DNA from 3 places in the Cobetia sp. SIMBA_158 genome. Region 3 is predicted to be linked to each of the others. Evidence: predicted binding sites of a transcription regulator. Region 3 holds the regulator's gene; each other region holds the start of a gene.
The links. The regulator sigma-54, encoded in region 3, starts transcription at its own class of promoters, with help from an activator protein. The targets are predictions, from matches to a motif close to TGGCACNNNNNTTGCTNT.
Positions count from the first base shown of each region.

Region 1: glnA (glutamate--ammonia ligase) is a predicted target of sigma-54. The motif match lies at 6,547-6,564, and genes of this name have one in related genera.
Region 2: R2R70_RS10930 (NarK family nitrate/nitrite MFS transporter) is a predicted target of sigma-54. The motif match lies at 2,389-2,406, and genes of this name have one in related genera.

Region 1 covers NZ_JAWJYL010000005.1:305,515-313,118, reverse strand. The annotation lists gene R2R70_RS10720 (deoxyguanosinetriphosphate triphosphohydrolase) at 1-932, opposite strand, end outside; gene ntrC (nitrogen regulation protein NR(I)) at 1,083-2,492, opposite strand; gene glnL (nitrogen regulation protein NR(II)) at 2,489-3,583, opposite strand; gene R2R70_RS10705 (DUF4124 domain-containing protein) at 3,846-4,538, opposite strand; gene glnA (glutamate--ammonia ligase) at 5,006-6,412, opposite strand; gene typA (translational GTPase TypA) at 7,055-7,604, shown strand, end outside.
Region 2 covers NZ_JAWJYL010000006.1:7,710-15,313, reverse strand. The annotation lists gene R2R70_RS10945 (TetR/AcrR family transcriptional regulator) at 1-66, opposite strand, end outside; gene R2R70_RS10940 (CmpA/NrtA family ABC transporter substrate-binding protein) at 237-1,445, opposite strand; gene R2R70_RS10935 (ANTAR domain-containing response regulator) at 1,496-2,071, opposite strand; gene R2R70_RS10930 (NarK family nitrate/nitrite MFS transporter) at 2,634-3,992, shown strand; gene R2R70_RS10925 (hypothetical protein) at 4,114-4,281, opposite strand; gene R2R70_RS10920 (GNAT family N-acetyltransferase) at 4,468-4,917, opposite strand; gene R2R70_RS10915 (hypothetical protein) at 4,942-5,280, shown strand; gene dbpA (ATP-dependent RNA helicase DbpA) at 5,270-6,670, opposite strand.
Region 3 covers NZ_JAWJYL010000001.1:54,176-61,779, reverse strand. The annotation lists gene lptB (LPS export ABC transporter ATP-binding protein) at 1-358, shown strand, start outside; gene R2R70_RS00250 (RNA polymerase factor sigma-54) at 592-2,040, shown strand; gene hpf (ribosome hibernation-promoting factor, HPF/YfiA family) at 2,701-3,009, shown strand; gene R2R70_RS00240 (PTS sugar transporter subunit IIA) at 3,019-3,489, shown strand; gene rapZ (RNase adapter RapZ) at 3,627-4,562, shown strand; gene R2R70_RS00230 (HPr family phosphocarrier protein) at 4,549-4,818, shown strand; gene mgtE (magnesium transporter) at 5,202-6,557, shown strand; gene pmbA (metalloprotease PmbA) at 6,664-7,604, opposite strand, start outside.

The DNA of each region.
Region 1 (7,604 bases), on a different contig from region 3:
GCGACATCATTGACGGCACGCTCCATCGCCGCGCCTCTCAACGCCGCCACCTTGCGACGCTGGGAGGTGCCGCGGGCGACCATCTCCTGGTATTCGCGCGGCTCGCCACCGCTGATGCCGGTGAGAATCTCGAACACTTCCTCGAACTGCAGGATGCCCATCTCGAGGCCATCTTCCAGGTCCAGCAGCGCATAACAGATGTCATCGGCGGCCTCGACCAGCCACGCCAGCGGGTGACGGCACCAGCGGCCATCGGCCCGCGCCAGCAACCCGCAGCGCTCGGCGACCTGATCCAGCAGCACGCGCTCGCTCTGATAGCAGCCGAACTTGCCGCCCGCCGTGGCGTGCTCCACCGTCCACGGGTACTTGAGCAGCGTGCCCAGCGTCGCCGCCGTCAGGCGCATGCCGCCATGGAACTGGTTGTACTCGATCTGAGTGACGATGCGAAAGCCCTGGGCATTGCCTTCGTAGGTGAGCAGATCCTCGCGCTCGGCATCGCTCAGCCCGGCCAGCCGACCGTGATCACTGGCGGCCTCGGCGGCGAACCAGTCGCGGATGGCGTACTCCCCGGCATGCCCGAAGGGCGGGTTGCCGATGTCATGTCCCAGGCAGCCGGTCTGGACGATGACGCCGAGATCCGACGGCGTGATCCAGTCGGGCAACTGCTCCTTGAGCTTCTCGCCGACCATCATGCCCAGCGAGCGACCGACACAGCCGACCTCCAGCGAGTGGGTCAGTCGCGTGTGGATGTGGTCGTTGTCGGTCAGCGGGTGGACCTGGGTCTTGCGCCCCAGGCGACGGAAGGAGCCCGCGAACACGATGCGGTCGTGGTCCTTGTGGAAGGGAGTCCGCCCCATCTCACGCGATACGGTGCCCGGTGCGTCATGCAGGCGACTCGGTTCCAGCAGTCGCTCCCAGCTCATCGATGACATCAGGCAACTCCTTGGCAGGCGCCAAGCACTGGCGCCGGCGAGCAGATAACAGGTGAATGACGCGCATAAAAAAGAGAACAGGGATTGTGGCACCCTGTTCTCCTTGTCTCCAGCCCGCTCAGGCCTTCCTCAAACCCGCTCAGGCTGTCCTCAGTCCTCGGCCAGCGCCGGCAACAGCACCTTGAGCTTGCGGGTCAGGGTGTTGCGGCCCCAGCCCAGCAGCTCGGCGGCTTCGCCCTTGCGACCACCGGTATGCTTGAGGGCCGTCTCGATCAGGATGCGCTCGAAATCGGGCACCGCCTCTTCCAGCAGATGGGTGTGGCCGGCGGCGAGTGCGCGGTCCGCCCACTCGCGGAAGGCACCACGCCAATCGCCGGAGGCCGCCTCGGTGCCGCTGGCATCGCGCAGCTCCGGCGGCAGGTCCTCGATCATCACTTCACGCCCCGAGGCCATCACCGTCAGCCAGCGACAGGTGTTCTCGAGCTGGCGCACGTTGCCCGGCCAGTCGAAGCGCGTCAGGTGTTTCTCCGCGGCCTCCGTCAGCACCTTGGGCTCGGTCGACAGCTCACGCGCGGCCTCGCCCAGGAAGTGGCTCATCAGACGCGGAATGTCTTCGCGGCGCTCCGACAGGCGCGGCAGATGCACGCGAATCACGTTGAGGCGGTGGAAGAGATCCTCACGGAAACGCCCATCCTCGACCAGCTTTTCCAGGTGCTGGTGCGTCGCGGCGATGATGCGCACGTCGACCTTGACCGGCGTGATGCCACCGACACGATAGAACTCGCCATCGGCCAGCACGCGCAGCAGGCGAGTCTGGGTCTCGGCGGGCATGTCACCGATCTCATCGAGGAACAGCGTGCCGCCATCGGCCTGCTCGAAGCGCCCGCGGCGCAGCGCCGTGGCGCCGGTGAAGGCGCCCTTCTCATGGCCGAACAGCTCCGATTCCATCAGGTCCTTGGGAATCGCCGCCATGTTGAGTGCGATGAACGGCTTGGCGGCGCGCGGCGAGTGCTGATGCAGCGCCTGGGCCACGCGCTCCTTGCCGGTACCGGACTCGCCGTTGATCAAGACGGTGATATGCGACTGAGACAGGCGGCCGATGGCGCGAAAGACTTCCTGCATCGCCGGCGCTTCGCCGATGATTTCCTTGGTCAGCCCTTCCGGCACGGCGGCGGGCGCCTTGGATTCACGGGCATGCGCCACGGCGCGCCGTACCAGCGCCAGCGCTTCATCGACATCGAACGGCTTGGGCAGGTATTCGAAGGCGCCGCCCTGATAGGAGGCCACGGCGCTGTCGAGGTCGGAATGCGCCGTCATCACGATGACGGGCAGGTCCGGGTACTTCTCGCGCACGCGCGCCATCAGGTCGAGACCATCGGTTCCGGGCATGCGGATATCGGTGATCAGGACATCCGGGCACTGACGCATGATGCTGGCTTCGGCCTGATCGGCACGCTCGAAGGTTTCCACCTCGAGGTCGGGTTGTGCCAGAGCGCGCTCCAGCACCCAGCGAATGGCACGGTCGTCATCGACGATACAGACGCGGGCAGTCTCGCTCATGTGTGATCTCCAGAAGTGCCGGCTAGCGGAATGAGTAATCGGAATTCGGTATGGCCGGGGCGCGAGTCACACTCGATCAGCCCCTGATGCTGGTGCAGGATGCCCTGGGCGATCGACAGCCCGAGCCCTGAGCCTTCGGCGCGCCCCGAGACCATCGGGTAGAACAGCGTCTCGCGCAGGCTCTCCGGAATGCCGGGGCCGTTGTCGATGATCGCCAGCTCGCAGACCAGCCGGTGGCGCTCATGGCCCAGCGTGAACTGACGGCGAGCGCGGGTCCGCAGCGTGATCTCGTAGGGAGCGGCGTCAGGCTGCGGTGAATCGGGCTGTGGCTGCTCATTGAGGGCCTGGGTGGCATTGCGCGCGATGTTGAGCACCGCCTGGATCAGCTGACCTTCGTCGCCGATCACCTCCGGCAGGCTCGGGTCGTAGTCGGCGCTCAAGGTGATGGCGCTGCCTTCCGCCTGCAGCAAGGCCCGCACCCGCTCGGTCACCGCATGCACATTGACCGGCGCCTGCAGCGGCGGCCGGTTCGGCCCGAGCATGCGATCGACCAGATCACGCAGGCGGTCCACCTCCTCGATGATGATGCGCGTGAACTCCACCATCTGCGGTTCGGGCAGGTCACGTTCGAGCAGCTGGGCGGCGCCACGAATGCCGCCGAGCGGATTCTTGACCTCATGCGCGAGACCACGCGTCAGCACCTTGACCGCCTCCTGGCGGGCGATCAGCGCTTCTTCGCGCGAGATCTGCATCAGGCGGTCACGCGGTTCTATCTCGACCAGCAGTTCATTGGCGCTGATGGGCGTCGCGGTGAAATCCACCGTCAGCGCTTCATTGGCCGCGTTGATGATCTCGGCCTCACGCTGGGTGTAGGGGTGCTGCTCCTCCAGCGCCTTGCGCAGCACATTGATCAGGGTGTCATCCAGCCCGGTCATGTTGTCGGGCGTACTGCCCTTCACGCGCACCAGACTCACCGCCAGCAGCGTCTCCGCGGCGGGATTCATCCAGACCATCTGCAGCTGTGAGTCCAGCACCACCACGGCAGTGTTCAGGTGTTCGAGCAGTCGTTGATGCATGGGTTTGTTCGCCATCTGCAGTACGTCTCCCTGTTCTGCAATAACCGCGCCAGTCTGGTGCAGGCACCGAGAACACGGCGTCCGATGCTGTGCAACCATTTCTGGCCCCTCATATTGGCACCAAAATGGTGCAGACGAAAAATCGCGCTCGAACTCGCGTTGCCTCGCTTCACCGCCAGGCGGCCCGACATCGACTGTCCCAGACACGAAAAAGCCGCCCGAAGGCGGCCTGTCAGCGAAGGAGAAACGCGCGAAGAAAAAGGCCGCCCAGACGCTGCTAGCCACCGCCAGCATTGGCAGGGTTGTTGGGGTTGCGAGGCAGATTGACGCTGGCGCGCTGCACATAGACCACCTTCGGCTCGCTGGTCTGGCGCACGCGGCCGGTGGAATCCAGCAACTCCGCCTGGATGACATGCTTGCCACGCTCCAGCGCCGGCACCATGAAGACGGTGCTGTGCATGGCGGATTGAGACGGCGCACCGTCCACGGTCACGCGCACCTTGTCTTCCGGGCGCAGCTTGGGCTCGATCCCCAGGCGCACCGCCAGATTGCCCGCCTGCCCGGTCTGCAGCGTCTCCTCGTTGGACGGGCTCTGGATGGTGAAGGTGGTATAGCCACGGAAGGCCACATCCACCGCAGGCGCCCGGGTGCGGGTGCTCTCGCTGGATGAGGAAGAACTCACGCGCGACGGCGTGCTGCGCCGCGGCGGCAGGGATTCCGTCGACGGCACCACGCTGAGCGGCGTCAGCTGCACCTTGCTGCCGCCCGCAGGCTGATCACTGAAGACCACGTTGCCGTTGGCATCGACGTGACGATAGACCTGGGCCGCCTGAAGATCGAACGACAGGCTCGACAGCATCAGCGTCGCTGCCAGCAGCAGGCACTGCAGTGGCTCGGGGCGCGCTGCAGGCAGTGCACGCGAGTCAGTCGCGGGGTTCGCGACGCGCAGGGAGGATACGAAGGGCCACATCCGAAGATTCCTGAAGAGAGTCATGGGAGGCCAGAAGCCGCAGGCAGCTCCAGCGGGTTGGGTCTATCGACAGGCGATCCTGCTGCCTGATGACAAGGCTAACAAGTTACAAAGCTTACCGCGTTGATGCCAGCATTTGGGGCCTTCGACAAGACGCCTGTGTGCATTGACTGTCACGCAAGGCTACCACCGCGCCCTGCATATCTGTCAGCAGCATGGCCGTTCTCAGGGAAAAGGATCAGGGGCAGAGCAAAGGATCAGAGCAAAGAGATAGAACGAAACAGGGCCATGATGAAAAACAGGGCCACAACGAAAAACAGGGCCACACCTGTCGGTATGGCCCTGCTGTCGTCATCGTCCGGGGCTTGCCTTCACCGGGAAGGCACTCCGTCAGATGGCGTGGCTAGCGAATGGCTGCCTCAACCTCTGCAGCGCTTGGACGCTGCTGTACTTAGGCGTTGCAGTACTTAGACGCTGTAGTACATGTCGAATTCGAGCGGGTGAGTCGCCATGCGCAGGCGCTGGATGTCTTCGCCCTTCAGCTCGAGGTAGGCATCGATCATGTCGTCGGTGAAGACGCCGCCCTGGGTCAGGAACTCACGATCGCCGTCCAGCGCGGTCAGGGCCTGTTCGAGGCTCTCGGCCACGGTCGGGATGGACTTGGCTTCTTCGGCCGGCAGGTCGTAGAGGTTCTTGTCCATCGCGTCGCCCGGGTGGATCTTGTTCTTGATACCGTCGATACCGGCCATCAGCATCGCGGAGAACGCCAGGTACGGGTTGGCCGTCGGATCCGGGAAACGCGCCTCGACACGCTTGCCTTTCGGGCTGGCGGTGTACGGGATACGGATGGAAGCGGAACGGTTGCGGGCAGAGTAGGCCAGCATGACCGGCGCTTCGAAGCCCGGCACCAGACGCTTGTAGGAGTTGGTGGACGCATTGGTGAAGGCGTTCAGGGCACGAGCGTGCTTGATGATGCCGCCAATGTAGTAGAGGGCCATTTCGGACAGACCCGCGTACTCGTCACCGGCGAACTGGTTGTCGCCATCCTTCCAGAAGGACTGGTGAACGTGCATGCCGGAACCGTTGTCACCGACCAGCGGCTTGGGCATGAAGGTCGCGGACTTGCCGTAGGCGTGAGCCACGTTGTGGATCACGTACTTGAGTTCCTGAACCTCATCGGCCTTCTTGACCAGGGTGTTGAACTTGACGCCGATCTCGTTCTGGCCGGCGTTCGCCACTTCGTGGTGGTGAACTTCGACTTCCTGACCGATGGCTTCCAGGGTGTTGCACATGGCAGCACGGATATCGTGGAAGCTGTCGATCGGCGGGACCGGGAAGTAGCCGCCCTTCAGACGCGGACGGTGACCCAGGTTGCCGCCTTCCGGCGTGGAATCGGTCGCCCAGGCACCTTCTTCGGAAGAGATCTTGAACATGGAACCGTTCATCTCGTTCTTCCAGTGCACTTCGTCGAAGATGAAGAATTCCGGCTCCGGACCGAAGAAGGCGGTGTCGCCCAGACCGGTGGACTTCAGGAATTCCTCGGCGCGCTTGGCGACGGAACGCGGGTCACGCTCATAGCCCTGCATGGTGGCCGGCTCGATGACGTCACAGCGCAGCACCAGGGTGGTGTCTTCGGTGAACGGGTCGAGGAAGGCAGTGCCGTCGTCCGGCATCAGGATCATGTCGGATTCGTTGATGCCCTTCCAACCTTCGATGGAGGAACCATCGAACATCTGACCGTTCTCGAAGAATTCCTCATCCACTGTACGCGCCGGGATGGAGACGTGCTGCTCCTTGCCCTTGGTGTCGGTGAAGCGCAGATCAACCCACTTGACTTCGTGTTCTTCAATCAGGGCAAGTGTCTTCTCAGCCATGGTAATTCTCCGATGGAGCCGGCGGCTCTGGTTACAGTTGGTGTCAGCGTTGTCTGGGGTTATTGCTCTATTTTGTAAGCCTTTTCTCTCATGGTCGGCGTCGTTATGCCAGCCATCAGACAGGATGCTCTAACAATGCAGCGAGCGTGCCAGAATGGCGCACGCCACATCGCTCATTTCAGTAAGCTCATGAATATGCTGAAAAAAAACATCACCATCTTCATGCATGCAGCACGAAAACCCGACCAAAGATGGGCCGACAAGGTGCAAAAATTCTTGCCGCGCAGTGCAGATTCATCATTTGAGTGCACCAAAAAACGCCATTGCTCCACATTGGTGCAAAACGCTGAATCCCGGGAATTTCTCCGCTCACATCCGATGATCACGTCAGCATCACATCGCGGTCATTTCTTTCTTTCATCCTCATGTTTGCCTCGACTCACAAGTTTTTTTCATCCGCGACAAGGGCGCGGAAAAGACTTGAGAGACAACCATTTGGGCACTTCAGGCCAATTGAAGGCACTCGCTGACTCGCCTCGTGAATGCACGATGCTGGCAGGAGGCATGCCATGCCCCCTATAATGCGCCCCAAATCACAAGCGCCCGGTACGCGAGCGCCCATTTTCCGCACAGGTTCCCGTCGTGATCGAGAAACTTCGCAACATAGCCATCATCGCCCACGTTGACCACGGTAAAACTACCCTGGTCGACAAGCTCCTGAGTCAGTCTGGCACCCTGGACCGCAAGGCCGAGGGTCAGGAACGCATCATGGATTCCAACGACCAGGAAAAAGAGCGCGGCATCACCATTCTCGCGAAGAACACCGCGATCCAGTGGAATGACTACCACATCAACATCGTGGATACCCCTGGGCACGCTGACTTCGGTGGCGAAGTCGAGCGCGTGATGTCCATGGTCGATTCCGTGCTGCTGCTGGTCGATGCCGTCGATGGCCCGATGCCGCAGACTCGCTTCGTGACCCAGAAGGCATTCGCCCAGGGCCTGAAGCCGATCGTCGTCGTCAACAAGATCGACCGTCCGGGCTCTCGTCCTGACTGGGTCGTTGACCAGATCTTCGATCTGTTCGACAACCTGGGCGCGACTGACGAGCAGCTCGACTTCCCGATCATCTACTGCTCTGCCCTCAACGGCATTGCCGGTATGGATCCGGAAGACCTGAAAGACACCATGG
Region 2 (7,604 bases), on a different contig from region 3:
CTTTTCGGCGGCGAGCAGGATGCGGCCGACATTATCCTTGCGAATCTGAGACTTGCGAGTGGTCATGCGATCCCCTGACGCGGTGCTGGCAGTGCGATGAGAATATCACAACCGCACTGCCAACATGTCTGAGCCGTCAGGTTTGCCCTGTCATCCGGCAAAGGAGATGGCGACTTCTCTGCAAGTGCTGTGCAATCCCGCGCCAGCGCGGACCGGCAAGAACCGCGCCCGCGACATCACTCGAAGACCGCGCCATCGATGAAGCCATCCGCCGGCATCGGCACCTGGCCCGCCTCGCCGCTCAGCCACCAGGGCGCCGGATGCGTGCCTTCACTGCGCTCATCCGCCACCGGCACCACCATGCCCAGCTTGCGGGCCGCCGTGCGGTAGAGATCCGGGCGTACACAACGTGTCAGCGTCGCCTCGAGATCCTCGTCATTGAAGCCCTGCAGATGCCCCCAGCGCTGCATCTGGGCGATGTACCAGCGCGTCTGGGAACGCCACGGGAAGTTGGCCGCATAGCGATGGAAGATGGTCCAGCCGGGATTGTGCTGCTGAAACTCGTCCACCGACTGCTCGACATCGACATCTTCCAGTCCGCGCGTCACCACGCTCATCGGCACCTCCGGCATGCCCTCGTCATGCAGCCACTCGGCGGCTCTGGCCCGATTGCCGGGGCGGTCCAGCCAGGCGCAGGCATTGAGCAGCGCGCGAATCAGCGCCTGATGCGCCAGCGGATGCTGCTCCGCCCAGTCCTCGCGCACGCCCAGCACCTTTTCCTGCCCGAAGCGCCAGATATCGTGACTGCCCGCCACCACCTGCCCCATGCCCTGCGCCGCCGCCAGACTGTTCCAGGGCTCACCGACACAGAAGCCATCCAGCGCACCGCTGGCCAGCTGCGCCGCCATCAGCGGCGGCGCCACGGCGCGCATCTCGACGTCGCGGTCCGGGTTGATGCCGCCCGCCGCCAGCCAGTAGCGCAACAGATAACGATGCGAAGAGAACGGGTGCACGCTGGCCAGCTTGAGCAGTGGCTCGCCGCGCTGCTTGCGCTCGTGCACATGCGCCGCCAGCGCCTTCGCGACCTGCAACGGACTGGAGAGGTCGTGGCCGTCCTCGCCGAGGGTGGCCATCAGCGCGCGCGACAGCGTGATGGAGTTGCCACCCAGATTGAGCGTCATGGCACTGATCACCGGCGTGGCGCGGCCATCCAGGCCCAGGGTCGAGGTCAGCGGCATCAGCGCCAGCATCTGCGCACCCTGCAGCACACCGGTCTGCAGGTCATCACGCAACGCCGCCCACGAGGGTTGCCACTTGAGTGTCACCGCCAGCCCCTCCTCGCGGAAAAGCCCCAACTGCTCAGCGACCACGAAGGGCGCGGCATCATTGAGTGGCATCAGGCCCAGCGTCAGCTGATGGCCATTCAGGGGTACATCTGTGGGCATCACGCACACCTCTTGAACGATCGAGAGAGAAGGACAGTACGGCGACCGGCTCAGCGCCGACGCGCGGCCTTGAGCAGCTCATCGGCCAGCTCATGCAGGGCCAGGCGCCGGTTCATGGCGGTCTTGCGCAGGTATTGGTAGGCGGCATCTTCACTGAGCCCGCGCGTCTCCATCACCACGGCCTTGGCGCGATCGACGCTGCGCCGCTGCACCAATGTGGTCTGGGTGCGGTTGAGCTCCCCCTTGAGCGCACGGTGCGCCTCGAAGCTGGTGATGGCGACCTCGACCATGCTGCGCACCATCGCTGGCATGACGTGGTCCACCACATAGGCCGAGACACCGGCGCCGGCCGCCTCACGCACGAGGTCCGGGGCATCTTCACTGGCCAGCATGATCATCGGCTTGGGATAGCGTCGCCCCAGCTGGCCGAGATGTTCCAGGGTGTCGCGGCTGGGCAGGTCGGCGTCGATGATCACCGCATCGGGCTGATGCTGCTCGACCAGCGCGTGCAGGTCCTCGTGCTCGTCAACGCGCAGCGCCACCTCGAAGCCAGCGCTCAATAGCGCCTGCTCCAGCGCGGCGGAGCGCTCACTGCGGACATCGACGATCAGCACGGTCACGGGCATGTCAGGTTTCCTTGGGTCGGGCATGAGACTTGCCGTACACCCAAGCAGGATTCGTGCCGCAATCTGGTGCAACCCTGTGGCCAAAGGCCTTCAGAGCGGCCGAGCCGAAAGCGTCGCTGCACTGCAATGAGGCACGCGCCGTCCCGACCCTCCCAGCGCCAGTCGCGTGCGCCAGACTGGTACCTCGCGCCTTGCTGACGCACCGCCAGCGCGCATCGAGCGCGCATCCAGCCCGGGACACCGCCTGCGCGCGCCAACCCACCGCCCTCGCCAAGCCATTGATCTTCTGGGACTTGTCCCGCCCACACCCCCGCAACTGGCGCGCTACTTGCTTTGTTCCTGTCACTTGCCGCACAGACGCTCTGCTGCCGGCAACCATGGCATCACCGACTGCTGCCATCGCTATCCATGACGTGGACCAGGCTCTTCGGAGTACGAGTGCGTCGAACCAGGCCCCTCAATGACGAGGCGCCCTCGCTGTCGTTCATTCACAGCCGTTCGACCACTCGCCGAGCACACCTGACTTCGTGCCCGGCACCGACGCTGAATCAGGAGCCCACTCATGGATATCCGCAACAAGGCCAGCCGCATCCGGCTGTTCAGCTTCAACACTCCGCAAATGCGCGCCTTCCACATGTCGTGGTTCGCCTTCCACGTCTGCTTCTTCGGCTGGTTCGGCATCGCGCCGCTGATGGCCGTGGTGCGTGACGACCTTGGCCTGACCAAGACCCAGATCGGCAACACCATCATCGCCTCCGTCGCCATCACGGTGATCGTGCGCCTCGCCATCGGCGTGCTGTGTGATCGCATCGGGCCACGCAAGGCCTACACCTGGCTGCTGTGCCTCGGCTCGCTGCCGGTGATGTGCATCGGCTTCGCCGACAGCTTCGAATCCTTCTTCCTGGCCCGTCTGGCCATCGGTGCCATCGGCGCCTCCTTCGTCATCACCCAGTACCACACCTCCGTGATGTTCGGCCCCAACGTGGTCGGCACCGCCAACGCCACCACCGCGGGCTGGGGCAACCTGGGCGGCGGCACCACCCAGATGCTGATGCCGCTGGTGATGGCCGGCCTGCTGATGCTGGGCGTCGAGCAGACCCTGGGCTGGCGTCTGGCGATGGTCGTGCCGGGCATCGTGCTGTTCCTGACCGGTATCGCCTACTACTTCTTCACCCAGGATGCGCCGGACGGCAACTTCAGCGAGCTGCGTGAGCGTGGTGAGCTGCCCAAGGCCGAGAAGGAATACAGCATGCGCGCCACCTTCGGCGCGGCGGCACGCGACATTCGCGTCTGGGCCCTGTTCCTCGTCTATGGCGCCTGCTTCGGGGTCGAGCTGACCATCAACAACGTCGCCGCCATCTACTTCTTCGATCACTTCGATCTCGATCTTGCCACCGCCGGTCTCATCGCAGGGCTGTTCGGCCTGATGAACCTGTTCGCCCGCACCCTGGGCGGCGTGTTCTCCGACCTGTTCGCCCGCCAGTCCGGCCTCAAGGGCCGCGTGCGCTGGCTGTTCATCGCGCTGCTGTGTGAAGGCGTCGCGCTGGTCGGCTTCGCCCAGATGGAAACCCTCGCGGTGGCCATCGGCATCATGCTGGTCTTCAGCCTCTTCGTGCAGATGGCGGAAGGCGCGACCTTCGGCATCGTACCCTTCGTCAATCGCAAGGCGCTCGGCGCGGTCGCCGGTATCGTCGGTGCGGGCGGCAACGCGGGCGCTGTCGCCGCGGGCTTCCTGTTCCGCAGTGAGGAGCTGACCTACCAGGAAGGCCTGATGTACCTGGGCATGGGCGTGATCGTGATCTCGCTGTTCGCGCTGCTGGTGCGCTTCAGCGCTGCCACCGAAGCCGAGGAAAGCCGCGCCTACGACGCCGCCGTCGCGGACCGTAAGCAACAGAGCGAGCAGCAGCCCGCCTCGGCATAAGCGGATTTCCTTCTCCCCGAGCCAGACACAAGAAGGCCCCGCCTCATGGGAGGCGGGGCCTTCTTGTGTCTGATGACAGCTCAGGTCAGCGGGGACTCATCGCAGCGCTGACAGCCAAGCCTCAGCTATCGGTGGCGTTCTCGACGCTATCGCCGGCTTCCTCGACGGCGTTGTCCATCTTCTCACCGGCCTTCTCCATCGGGCCTTCGTCCTCGCAACCGGCGAGCGACAGGCCACCGAGACCGAGCATGGCAATCATCAGCGAACTACCCAGAGTCTTGAGCTTCATGATGTCTCTCCTTGAATCATCGGTCGGAATGACGCGACAGCTGCCATCACACACAGGCTGCCACGTGGTGTTACCCATGACATGGAGCGGGAGCCTTGCCGTTTCAAGGGTCACGCAACGCCGAGTTGCCTGTTGCTGATCAAAACCAATCGCTCAGGGCTGTTCAGGACACCCGCGCAAGGCTGCTCAGATACCCAGCTCAGAGAAGGTATCGGGAAACTGCACTTCACCGCCCAGCCCCTCCAGATAGTCCGGCAGCAGCTCGAAGGCGACGAAGGAGCCCGGCACGTCGTCATGATGGCAGTAGAGCCCGTAATGACACGCCGGATGAAAGCCCAGGTGGGTATAGAAATCTGCATGGCCTGCCGCCACCACGGCCCCCGCCCCCAGCAGCCGACAGCGCTTGACCGCCGAGATCACCAGTCGCTTGCCGATGCCGTGACGCTGATGCTGGGGCAGCACCGCCAGCGGCGCCAACGCCATCAGCACGCGGTCCGGGTAGCCGGAAAGCTCCACCCGCGACACCATCACATGCCCCAGCAGGCCGCCCTCACCTTCACTGAGGTGGCGGCCCGTCTCCGGGTCGGTGACACGCTCGGCCACCAGCGAGATCTGCGCCAGATTGCCTCGACGCAATCTATCACCCAGGCGCGCTTCACGATGGCCGGCAAAGACGGATTCATGAATGCGGTAGATGCGCTCATGATCAATGAGACGTTCTTCACGAATGCGAAGATTATCAACGGCGTTGGCAGTCATCACGAGGTACCGAATCAGCGCCCTGATGGTCAGGGACGTTACCTCAAGCTTAGCCACCGCCCGCAGCGGCTGCGAGCGTCAATCTGCTGCTCAAAAAGCACGATGCCCGCCGTGGTGGCGGGCATCGCTTGGGGTGATATCAAGGTCGCATGGCAGATGAAAAGCCTGGTTCAGTCCCTCTCAGGCTTCTCGCCGCTACCGGTCAGGCACGTCAGCGACGCTGCCCGCCTCAGCTCTTGAGACGACGCGCGCGGAAGGAGCGCCCCTTGAGCTTGCCGTTCATCAGCTGGGTGAGTGCCGACTTGGCGACATCACGCTCCACGGCGAGGAAGGTGGTCCGCGCCAGTACCTTGATCTTGCCGATCTTGCTGCCTTCCAGGCCGCCGTCACCGGTCAGCGCGCCGAGGATGTCGCCGGGACGCAGCTTGTCCTTCTTGCCACCGTCGATCTGCAGCGTCGCCATGCGCGCATGGAACGGCTCGCGCGTCAGCATGCTTTTCGAGGGCAGCGGCTCGGCTTCCAGCGTCTGCTCGAGGAATTCACCCAGCTTGGTCAGGCGATAGTCTTCCTTCTCGGTGTACAGCGTGCAGGCAATGCCGGAGCTGCCGGCACGGCCGGTACGCCCGACACGGTGCACGTGAGCGTCGAGGTCACGCGCGATCTCGTAGTTGAACACCGCATCCAGCGCTTCGATATCCAGCCCGCGCGCCGCGACGTCAGTGGCCACCAGAATCGAGGTGCTCTTGTTGGCGAACATCACCAGCGTCTGGTCACGCTCGCGCTGTTCGAGGTCACCGTGCAGCGCCATGGCACTGAAGCCGTGCTCATTGAGCGCGTCGCTGACTTCCTGCGCCTGACGCTTGGTGTTGCAGAACACCACGCTGGATTCCGGGCGGTACTTGAGCAGCAGGATACGTAGCGCCTCGAAGCGCGCCTCGTCATCGGCGACACGGTGGAACAGCTGACGGATGCTGCTGTCATCGTGGGTGGAGGCCACCTCGATGCTGACCGGATCACGCAGCATGCGCTCGGCGATCGGACGCACGCCATCGGCGAAGGTCGCGCTGAACAGCAGCGTCTGACGCTCCTCCGGGGTCTCGGCGACGATGGCATCCAGCACCTCGGCGAAGCCCATGTCGAGCATGCGGTCGGCTTCATCCAGCACCAGGGTATTGAGCTCGACCAGGCTCAGGCTGCCCTTGCGCAGATGCTCATCCACGCGCCCCGGCGTGCCGACGATGATGTGCGCGCCGTGTTCCAGCGAGCCCAGCTGCGGGCCGAAGGGCGCGCCGCCGCACAGAGTCAGCACCTTGACGTTGTGCAGGCCGCGCGCCAGACGACGGATCTCGCCGGCAACCTGATCGGCCAGCTCACGTGTCGGACACAGCACCAGTGACTGCACACGGAAGCGCGAGACCTTGAGGCGTGACAGCAGCCCCAGGCCGAAGGCAGCGGTCTTGCCGGAGCCGGTCTGGCCCTGGGCGATGACATCGCGGCCTTGCAGCATCGGCGGCAGGCTCTGCGCCTGAATCGGCGTCATGGCGTGATATTCGAGCGTGGCGAGGTTGTCGAGCAGCTCGGGCGCCAGCGCCAGAGAGGCAAAGGCAGGGGTGGCGGTGGCGTCAGTCACGGGGACATTCCTTCAATCGATGAACAGGCACGAGCCGAACGGGCTTACGCGCGGGCGCAGAGCATAGCAGAGCGTGGCCACTAACGCCTGCCACGGATGCCAGCGCCTGATACCGGCTCCCCAGGCGAGATAGCCTTTTTGAGCAACGCCCTCTCTTGCCCGCCAGACTCACCTCTCAGCACACCGTATGAGCCAGCTCGAATGTGACTCAACTCAAAGCATGATTTTCGTCACGACAGGATTCGATTCCCGCCAAATATCATTTATTAATTATCGTTAATTAAACAAAATGGCCAACGGTCAGTTGGCATGTCACGAAATACAATTTCAGTCGGTGGCTGAGTCGCTGCATATTTCACGCCGTGCATTTCCTGCAGCGCACTTCACGAAAATGGCGCCGACATTCGTGACGGGATAATCATCACGACGTTCTTGTTATCTACCTCAGACTATCAGTGCCAATGACACACCAGGATTGGCGCATACCGAGATGGGCCCACCCCCATGCCGGGTATGAGGAATGCCACCTCTCATCAGTGATGTGCTGCTGGATACCGCTCGGCTACTGCTCGGCTGCCGCAGTGGTGCCGCTGCACGCCCAGAGGCTAAACCTGAATCGATATCATGAATATCAATGACATGCAGATAGCGAAATGCTGTCTGTGTCGCACAGGCGTTTTCGATCTCGGGGTGGTCTCCCGAATTGGATCGTTGCAAGCGTACTGACAGCTCGTGCGAAGCCGGTCATCACTCTGACCATGAAGCCGGTCATGAAACCGGTCATCAAGCCCGGCGCAAGGCACAGGTCGCCGGCACTCAGAACCGGCACTCAGAACCGGCACTCAGAACCGGCAACACCATGGAAACACCATTGACGTGAATCCTGCAGCTTCATCGCCACAATTCACGTCACCACGTGTATGCAAGTTGCTGT
Region 3 (7,604 bases):
GGAATTCAGCATCACGCACATCCGCGCCAGTGCCGGTATGAGCCTGTCCGGTGGCGAGCGTCGTCGGGTCGAGATCGCCCGTGCACTGGCCACCGAGCCGGACTTCGTGCTGCTCGATGAGCCCTTCGCCGGCGTCGACCCCATCTCGGTGGGCGAGATCAAGAGCATCGTGCGCCAACTGCGCGACCGTGGCATCGGCGTGCTGATCACCGACCACAACGTGCGCGAGACACTCGATATCTGTGACACCGCCTATATCGTCGGCGATGGCCAGATCATCGCCCACGGTGATGCAGACTCCATCCTGGCCAACCAGCAGGTGCGCGACGTCTACCTGGGCCACGAGTTCAAGCTCTAGGGACTGCGGCTGCGCTGAGTCCTCGCGAGGTAAAAGCTTCGAAAGCCGCTGCGTGATTTTATCGCGTAGCGGCTTTTTCATGTCTGACATCAGACGCATGCATGACGTCCATACCACCTTGGTGGAAACATGGCATGCAAGTTGCTTTAATATTCACGGCAACCACTTGTCAGTGCCCCAAGTCACGGTATAGCGTAGTAAGCACGTTCCTTTGCCGTGAATTGACTGACTCCATGAAACCCACCCTGCAACTCCGCCTCGGCACCTCGCTGACCATGACGCCGCAGCTCCAGCAAGCGATCCAGCTGCTGCAGCTGTCGACGCTCGACCTGCGTCAGGAGATTCAGCAAGCCCTCGAGTCCAACCCCATGTTGGAGCTCGACGAGGACTACGAGTCGCTGGATGTCGTCGAGACACAGGATTCAAGCGAGATCTCCACTGCCGACTCCTCGAGCGAGATTCCCGAGGAATACCCCCTCGACAGTGACTGGTCGGACCTCTACCAGGACCACGCCGGTAGCCTGACCAGCTCCGGCAGTGGCAGCGGGAGTGAAGAAGGGCCGGACTTCGATCGCAATACCAGTGTCGAGAGCCTGCAGGACCACCTGCGCTGGCAGCTGGCGATGACCGACCTCGATGGCCGTGAACGCCAGATGGCGGAGAGCCTGATCGATGCCGTCGACGGTGCCGGCTATCTGAGCCTGTCACTCGACGAGCTGGTCGATGGCCTGCGCGGCCAGGGCCTGCCCGGCCTCAAGGCCTCCGAACTCGAGCAGGTATTGCTGCGTCTGCAGCAGTTCGACCCGACCGGCGTCTTCGCCCGTGATCTGCGCGAATGCCTGCTGCTGCAACTGGCACTGCTGCCGGATGACCTGCCGCTGCTGGCGCAGGCGCGCCGCCTGGTACGTCAATTCCTCGAGGCACTGGGCAACGATGATCGCAAGCTGCTCAAGCGCCGCCTGAGCCTTGACGATGACGAGCTGGATCACGTCATTCGTCTGGTGCGTGCGCTCGATCCGCGTCCGGCATCCGCTTGGGGCGAGCCCGCCAGCGATTACGTGATCCCAGATCTGCTGGTGCGCCATACCCGCCATGGCTGGCAGGTCGAGCTCAACCCGGAAGCGCTGCCCAAGCTGCGCATCCAGCCGGAATACGCCGCACTGATCAAGCGTGCCGACAAGTCCGCCGACAACACCTTCCTCAAGGACAACCTGCAGGAAGCGCGCTGGCTGATGAAGAGCCTGTCATCACGCAATGACACCCTGCTCAAGGTCGGCCGCGAGATCATGGCACGCCAGATCGATTTCCTCGAGCAAGGCGAGGAAGGCATGAAGCCGCTGATTCTGGCCAACATCGCCGAAGTGGTCGAGATGCACGAATCGACCATCTCGCGGGTCACGACCCAGAAGTACATCCACACCCCACGCGGCGTCTTCGAGCTCAAGTTCTTCTTCTCGAGCCAGGTCGGTGGCAGCGGCAGTGGCGACGCCCACTCAAGCACCGCCATTCGTGCCCGCATCCGCAAGCTGATCGCGGAAGAGCCGGCCCGCAAGCCTCTCTCCGACTCGCGGCTGGTCGACCTGCTCGCCAGCGATGGCATCGAGGTCGCACGCCGTACCGTGGCCAAGTATCGCGAAGCGATGGGCATCCCCTCCTCCAGCGAGCGCAAGCGTCTGGCCTGACGCGTCACCTGCGGCTGCCATGCCCTGCTTTCACCTCCACAATGGCAGCCGCCGCCAACCTCAAGCGCTGGATTTTCCGCTCATCAGCCTCTGACTTCGCGGGTAGCGGTACGCCTGTCGTACGCTCTGTCATGCCGTCAACCGCTCATCAATTGCCCGTCATGGGCCATGACGGCGCGCAGGATGACGGTAAAAAACCGCCGTTCCGGCAGCGTCATTCACCGTCAATCGCATGTTTTTAAAGTCACTTTTGCGCGCATTGCACCTGGATGACACCCGGAGAACCTCCCGGAACGCCGCTTGCTCCACGCAATCGAAGCGCCTGAAAGGCGACGTACATGCAGGGATTGGCGACGAAAACCCGCCTTCTTGCGCGTCTTTCACGCACCACCCATCAGACGTGCCCTTGAAGTCCACTCCGACACCCCTCACTGAGTTGAAGACAAGCACTGAGCCACGATGCAGCGCAGCGTTGATCTTTGCGCAAAGCTTGGGCATTGTCGGTACAGACGCTCACGACTTCTGACGCCACTGGCAAGGGTGCGAAAACATCGCCAGACGGTGGCCGTCAAGCCTGTTGCAGAGCGTCCGATCAGGGTTTGCTCGTAGTCAAAAAGGGTTACAATTGAATGGCAACCCGCTGGATAAAGGAGCGTGTCCATGCAAGTGAATATCACCGGGCATCATGTGGAACTTACCGATCCTCTCCGCGATTACGTCAACGAGAAGCTCGCTCGCCTCGAACGGCATTACGACAACATCACCAATGTTCAGGTGACACTGTCGATCGAGAAGGAGCGCCAGCAGGCTGCCTGCACCTTGCACGCGGCAGGCGCTGACCTCCACGCCCTGGCAGAAGACCCCAACATGTACGCTGCCATCGACGCGCTCGCCGACAAGCTGGATCGCCAGCTGGTCAAACACAAGGAAAAGTCCCAAGCTCGCTCTCAGGGCACCGGGACCCGTTGACCTTCAGCCATGACACTTGATCAGATCCTTCCCCCCGAGCGCACGCTGTACGGTGTCCCCGGGGGGAGCAAGAAGCGGGTGCTTGAATTCTTCAGCACCTTCATCGCACAGAACATTCCCAGCCTGGATAGCCAGGAAGTCTTCTCGCGCCTGATCGGGCGCGAGAGACTGGGGTCGACCGGCATTGGCCACGGTGTGGCCGTGCCCCATGCACGCAGCCCGCATTGCAAGACGCCAATCGCTGCGTTTCTGAAGCTCGGTGAACCCATCGACTTCGATGCCATCGACGGAGAACCCATCGATCTGCTGTTCGTGCTGCTGGTGCCTGAGGAAGCGGATGAGACCCATCTGACGCTGCTCGGGCAGGTCGCGGAATTGCTCAATTCCCCGACCAATCGCTCGGCCCTGCGCCAGGCAGACAGCCAGCGTGCACTCTTTGAGGCATTGACCCAAGCCATCGCCGAATTACCGGCGCGCTGAATGACAGGCCCGGACATCGTCCGGGCTTTCGTCTTGCTGGCCTTCCATCGGCCGACGTACAGCGCACTGATAGCGGGCAGCCTTCTGCCCCACCCCTGCATTCTTTCGACGTTGACCTCGCCCTTGGAGAGCACTTCATGAAGATCGTGATCATCAGCGGCCGCTCCGGCTCCGGGAAATCCATCGCTCTCCAGGCGCTGGAAGATATTGGCTACTACGCCATCGACAATCTGCCCGGCATGCTGCTGGCGCCACTGGTCGATCAGCTCGAAAAGGACAGCCCGGCGCGCCGGCGCATCGCGGTCTCCATCGATGCCCGCAACCTGCCGGAAGCCTTGACCCGCTTCCCCGAATTGCTCGACAACGTCCGCCAGAGCGGCATGGACGTGCAGGTCGTCTACCTGACCACCGATTCGCGAGTGCTGCTGGAACGCTACTCGGCGACCCGTCGTCGTCACCCTCTGACGCGCGACAATGACCACACCCTGGCCGAGGCCATCGAGATCGAGCAGAAGACGCTCGCTCCCATCCGCCAGAAGGCCGATCTGGTCATCGACTCGACCAACCTGAGCGTGCATGACCTGCGCTCGCGCATCACCGAGCAGGTCGCCCAGCACAGCTCCCGCCACCTGACGCTGACCTTTGAATCCTTCGGCTTCAAGCATGGCGTGCCGACCGACGCCGACATGGTGTTCGATGCCCGCTGCCTGCCCAACCCGTACTGGGACATCAATCTGCGCGGTGATACCGGTCGCGATGACAGCGTGGCCGAATTCCTGCAGCGCTACCCCACCGTCCAGGCGATGCATGACGATATCGCCGGCTGGTTGGAACGCTGGCTGCCCGCCTATCAGGACAGCAACCGCAGCTACCTGACGGTGTCCGTAGGCTGCACCGGCGGCCAGCATCGCAGCGTCTACCTGTGCGAGCAGCTGGCAAGCTACTTCGCCGAGCGCCTGCCTGAGGTGCGCCTGCGTCACCGCGAGCTGGGCATTCATACCGCGCTGAGCAACGCGGGTGAGGCGAGTGATCAGCAAGAGCATCAGCAGGAGCATCGCGATGGCCTCTCGTGAGCTGACGTTGACCAACCGCCGCGGGCTGCACGCCCGCGCAGCCACCAAGCTGGTCAATTGCTGTGCGCCCTATTGCGCGACGGTGATGGTCAGCCATGGCGAGCGACGCGCCAATGCAGCCAATGTGATGGCATTGCTGATGCTGGCCGCGCCCTGCGGCACCACGCTGCTGATCGATGTCGAGGGCGAACAGGCCGATGAGGCGATGCTGGCCATCGAGGCGCTCTTCGAGGCGCGTTTCGAGGAAGACGAATAACCGCCACTGACAGCGCTGTGGATTTGCGCTGTGCGCTCAGCCTTCCTCCCTCAGCCAGCTCGCTTCTTGGTCAACTATCTTTTCGGCCCGCTCGCTTATCGGCCAGCCCCCTCTGGCGGCCCCCTGGCAACACCATTAACTGCTCATGCAGGATGCCTAGCGCCTGTTCCTGCACCGGTTCCTGCGCCTGTCCTTGCACCTCCCCTTATACCTATCTCTGCACCTATCCTTGCGCTTGGCAGCCATGTAACGCTGCTTTTGCGCCAGTGGCGGGACGCGGATTGTCCTTTCGATAAGAAACACTGTTTTCTTTTGTCGACGCGCCCCCCTACGCCAATGGTAGAATCAGCGCTGTCCTTCATGTCGACAGGGGAAGCCGACAGATGAGCAAGACGTCTCGTAAACTCAAGCCAAGACTTGATCGCCTGTCACAGGCGCTGGAAAGCGGCGAGCTGGAACAGGCAAGACGCATGCTCAATCGCGGCCTCGCGCCGGTGGACGTGGCCCACCTGCTGGAATCCTCGCCCCCCAAGGAGCGTAATCTGCTCTGGGAGCTGGTCGATGCCGAGCTGCAGGGCGATGTCCTTCAGTACCTTGGCGAAGACATCCAGACCGACTTCCTCAAGGACATGGACGCCGTCGACGTTCTCGCCGCCACCGAGAACCTGGAACCGGATGATGTCGCCGACATTCTGCAGCGCCTGCCGAATGCGGTGATTCTCGAAGTGCTCGACTCCATGGAGGCGCAGGAGCGCCTGCGCGTCGAAACGGTACTGTCCTTCCCGGAGGACACCGCCGGCGGCCTGATGAACACGGACACCATCACCATTCGTCCGGACATCACCCTGGACGTGGTGCTGCGCTACATTCGCCGCCACGAGCGTCTGCCCGACTCCACCGATACCCTGCTGGTCGTCTCACGTCGCGATGAATTCATCGGTGCCCTGCCCATCAATCGCCTGCTGGTCTCGGACCCCGGCGTCACGGTGCGCGAAGTGATGGACACCGACAGCGTGGTGATTCCAGCCCTGATGCCGGAAACCGAAGTCGCCTCGCTGTTCGAGAAGCACGACCTGATCTCGGCGCCCGTGGTCGGCGGCGATGGCAACCTGCTGGGCCGTATCACCATCGATGACGTGGTCGACGTCATCCGTGGCGACGCCGAGCACCAGGTGATGTCGATGGCGGGGATGGATGAGGACGAAGACACCTTCTCTCCCGTGATGCGGACCTCGTGGCGCCGCGCCGTCTGGCTCGGCATCAACCTGCTGACCGCCTTCATGGCCTCCGCCGTGATCGGCATGTTCGAAGGCACCATCCAGAAGATCACCGCGCTGGCCGTACTGATGCCCATCGTCGCCAGCATGGGCGGCATCGCGGGCTCTCAGGCACTCACCGTCCTGATTCGCGGTATCGCGCTGGGGCACGTCAAGAGCGGCAATGTCCGCTGGCTACTCAAGCGCGAGGTCATCGTCGCGGGGCTCAACGGCCTGTTATGGGCCGTGGTGGTAGCCGGCATCGCCATCGTGTGGTTCGGGGATGTCCAGCTGGGGGCCATCATCGGCGCCGCGATCATGATCAATCTGTTGATCGCCGCCGTGACGGGCACGCTGTTGCCGGTGCTGCTCAAGAAGCTCAATATCGACCCTGCCCTCTCCGGCAGCGTGATATTGACCACCGTGACCGACGTGATCGGCTTCATGGCCTTCCTGGGGCTGGCAACCTGGCTCTACCTGTAATCCCCCCCGACGGGTTCCAGTGACTGCTTTAGAAACAACACGGCCGCTCCCTTGGGAGCGGCCGTGTTGTTTCTCGCCTGTCATACGATCAGAGAGGCCTCAGCGATCAGCCTTCCAGCTCTTCGTCTTCGCCTTCGGACATGCCCGCGACGGTCATGCCATCGATCAGCCAGCTACCGCTGTGGATACTGCCACGCGTATCGACATCATCGCCGACCGCCAGCAGATTGGCCGCCATGTCGCGCAGGTTGCCGGCAATGGTGAACTCCTCGACCGCATGCTGGATCTCGCCGCTCTCAACCCAGAAACCGGAGGCGCCGCGTGAGTAGTCACCGGTGACGCCATTGACGCCCTGGCCCATCAGCTCGGTCACCAGCACGCCGGTGCCCATCTGCTTGAGCATCTCATCGAGCGAGGTCAACGGCGCGGTGATGCGCACGTTGCGCGCGCCGCCGGCGTTGCCGGTGGTCTGCATGTTCAGACGACGGGCGCTGTAGGCGCTCAGCATGTAGCTCTGCACCTTGCCGTCGGCAAAGTAGACATTGTCACGCGTCGCGACGCCATCGTTGTCGAAGGCGGCGCTGGACATGCCACCGACTTCCCGCGGCTTCTCACCCAGCGTGAACCAGTCGGGGAACAGCGGCTGACCCAGGCTATCGCACAGGAAGCTGGACTCACGGTACAGCGAGCCGCCGGCGATGGCAGACAGGTAGTGACCGACCAGCCCGGCCGACATCTGCGGGTCGAACAGCACCGGCATGCGCCCCGTCGCCACCTTGCGCGCATTCAGGCGCGCCAGCGTGCGGCGCGCGGCTTCACGCCCCACTGACTCGGGAGAGCGCAGGTCTGCCGGATTGCGCACGCTGGTGTAGTCATAGTCACGCTGCATGCCCTGTGCATCCTTGGCGATCAGCATGCATGACATCGAGTGGCGGCTGCCGCACTGGCTGGCCAGGAACCCATGGCTGTTGCCATAGACCTGCACGCCTTCGCCACTGGAGAAGCTGGCGCCCTCGGACTGCGCGATGCCCTCCACTTCCAGCCCGG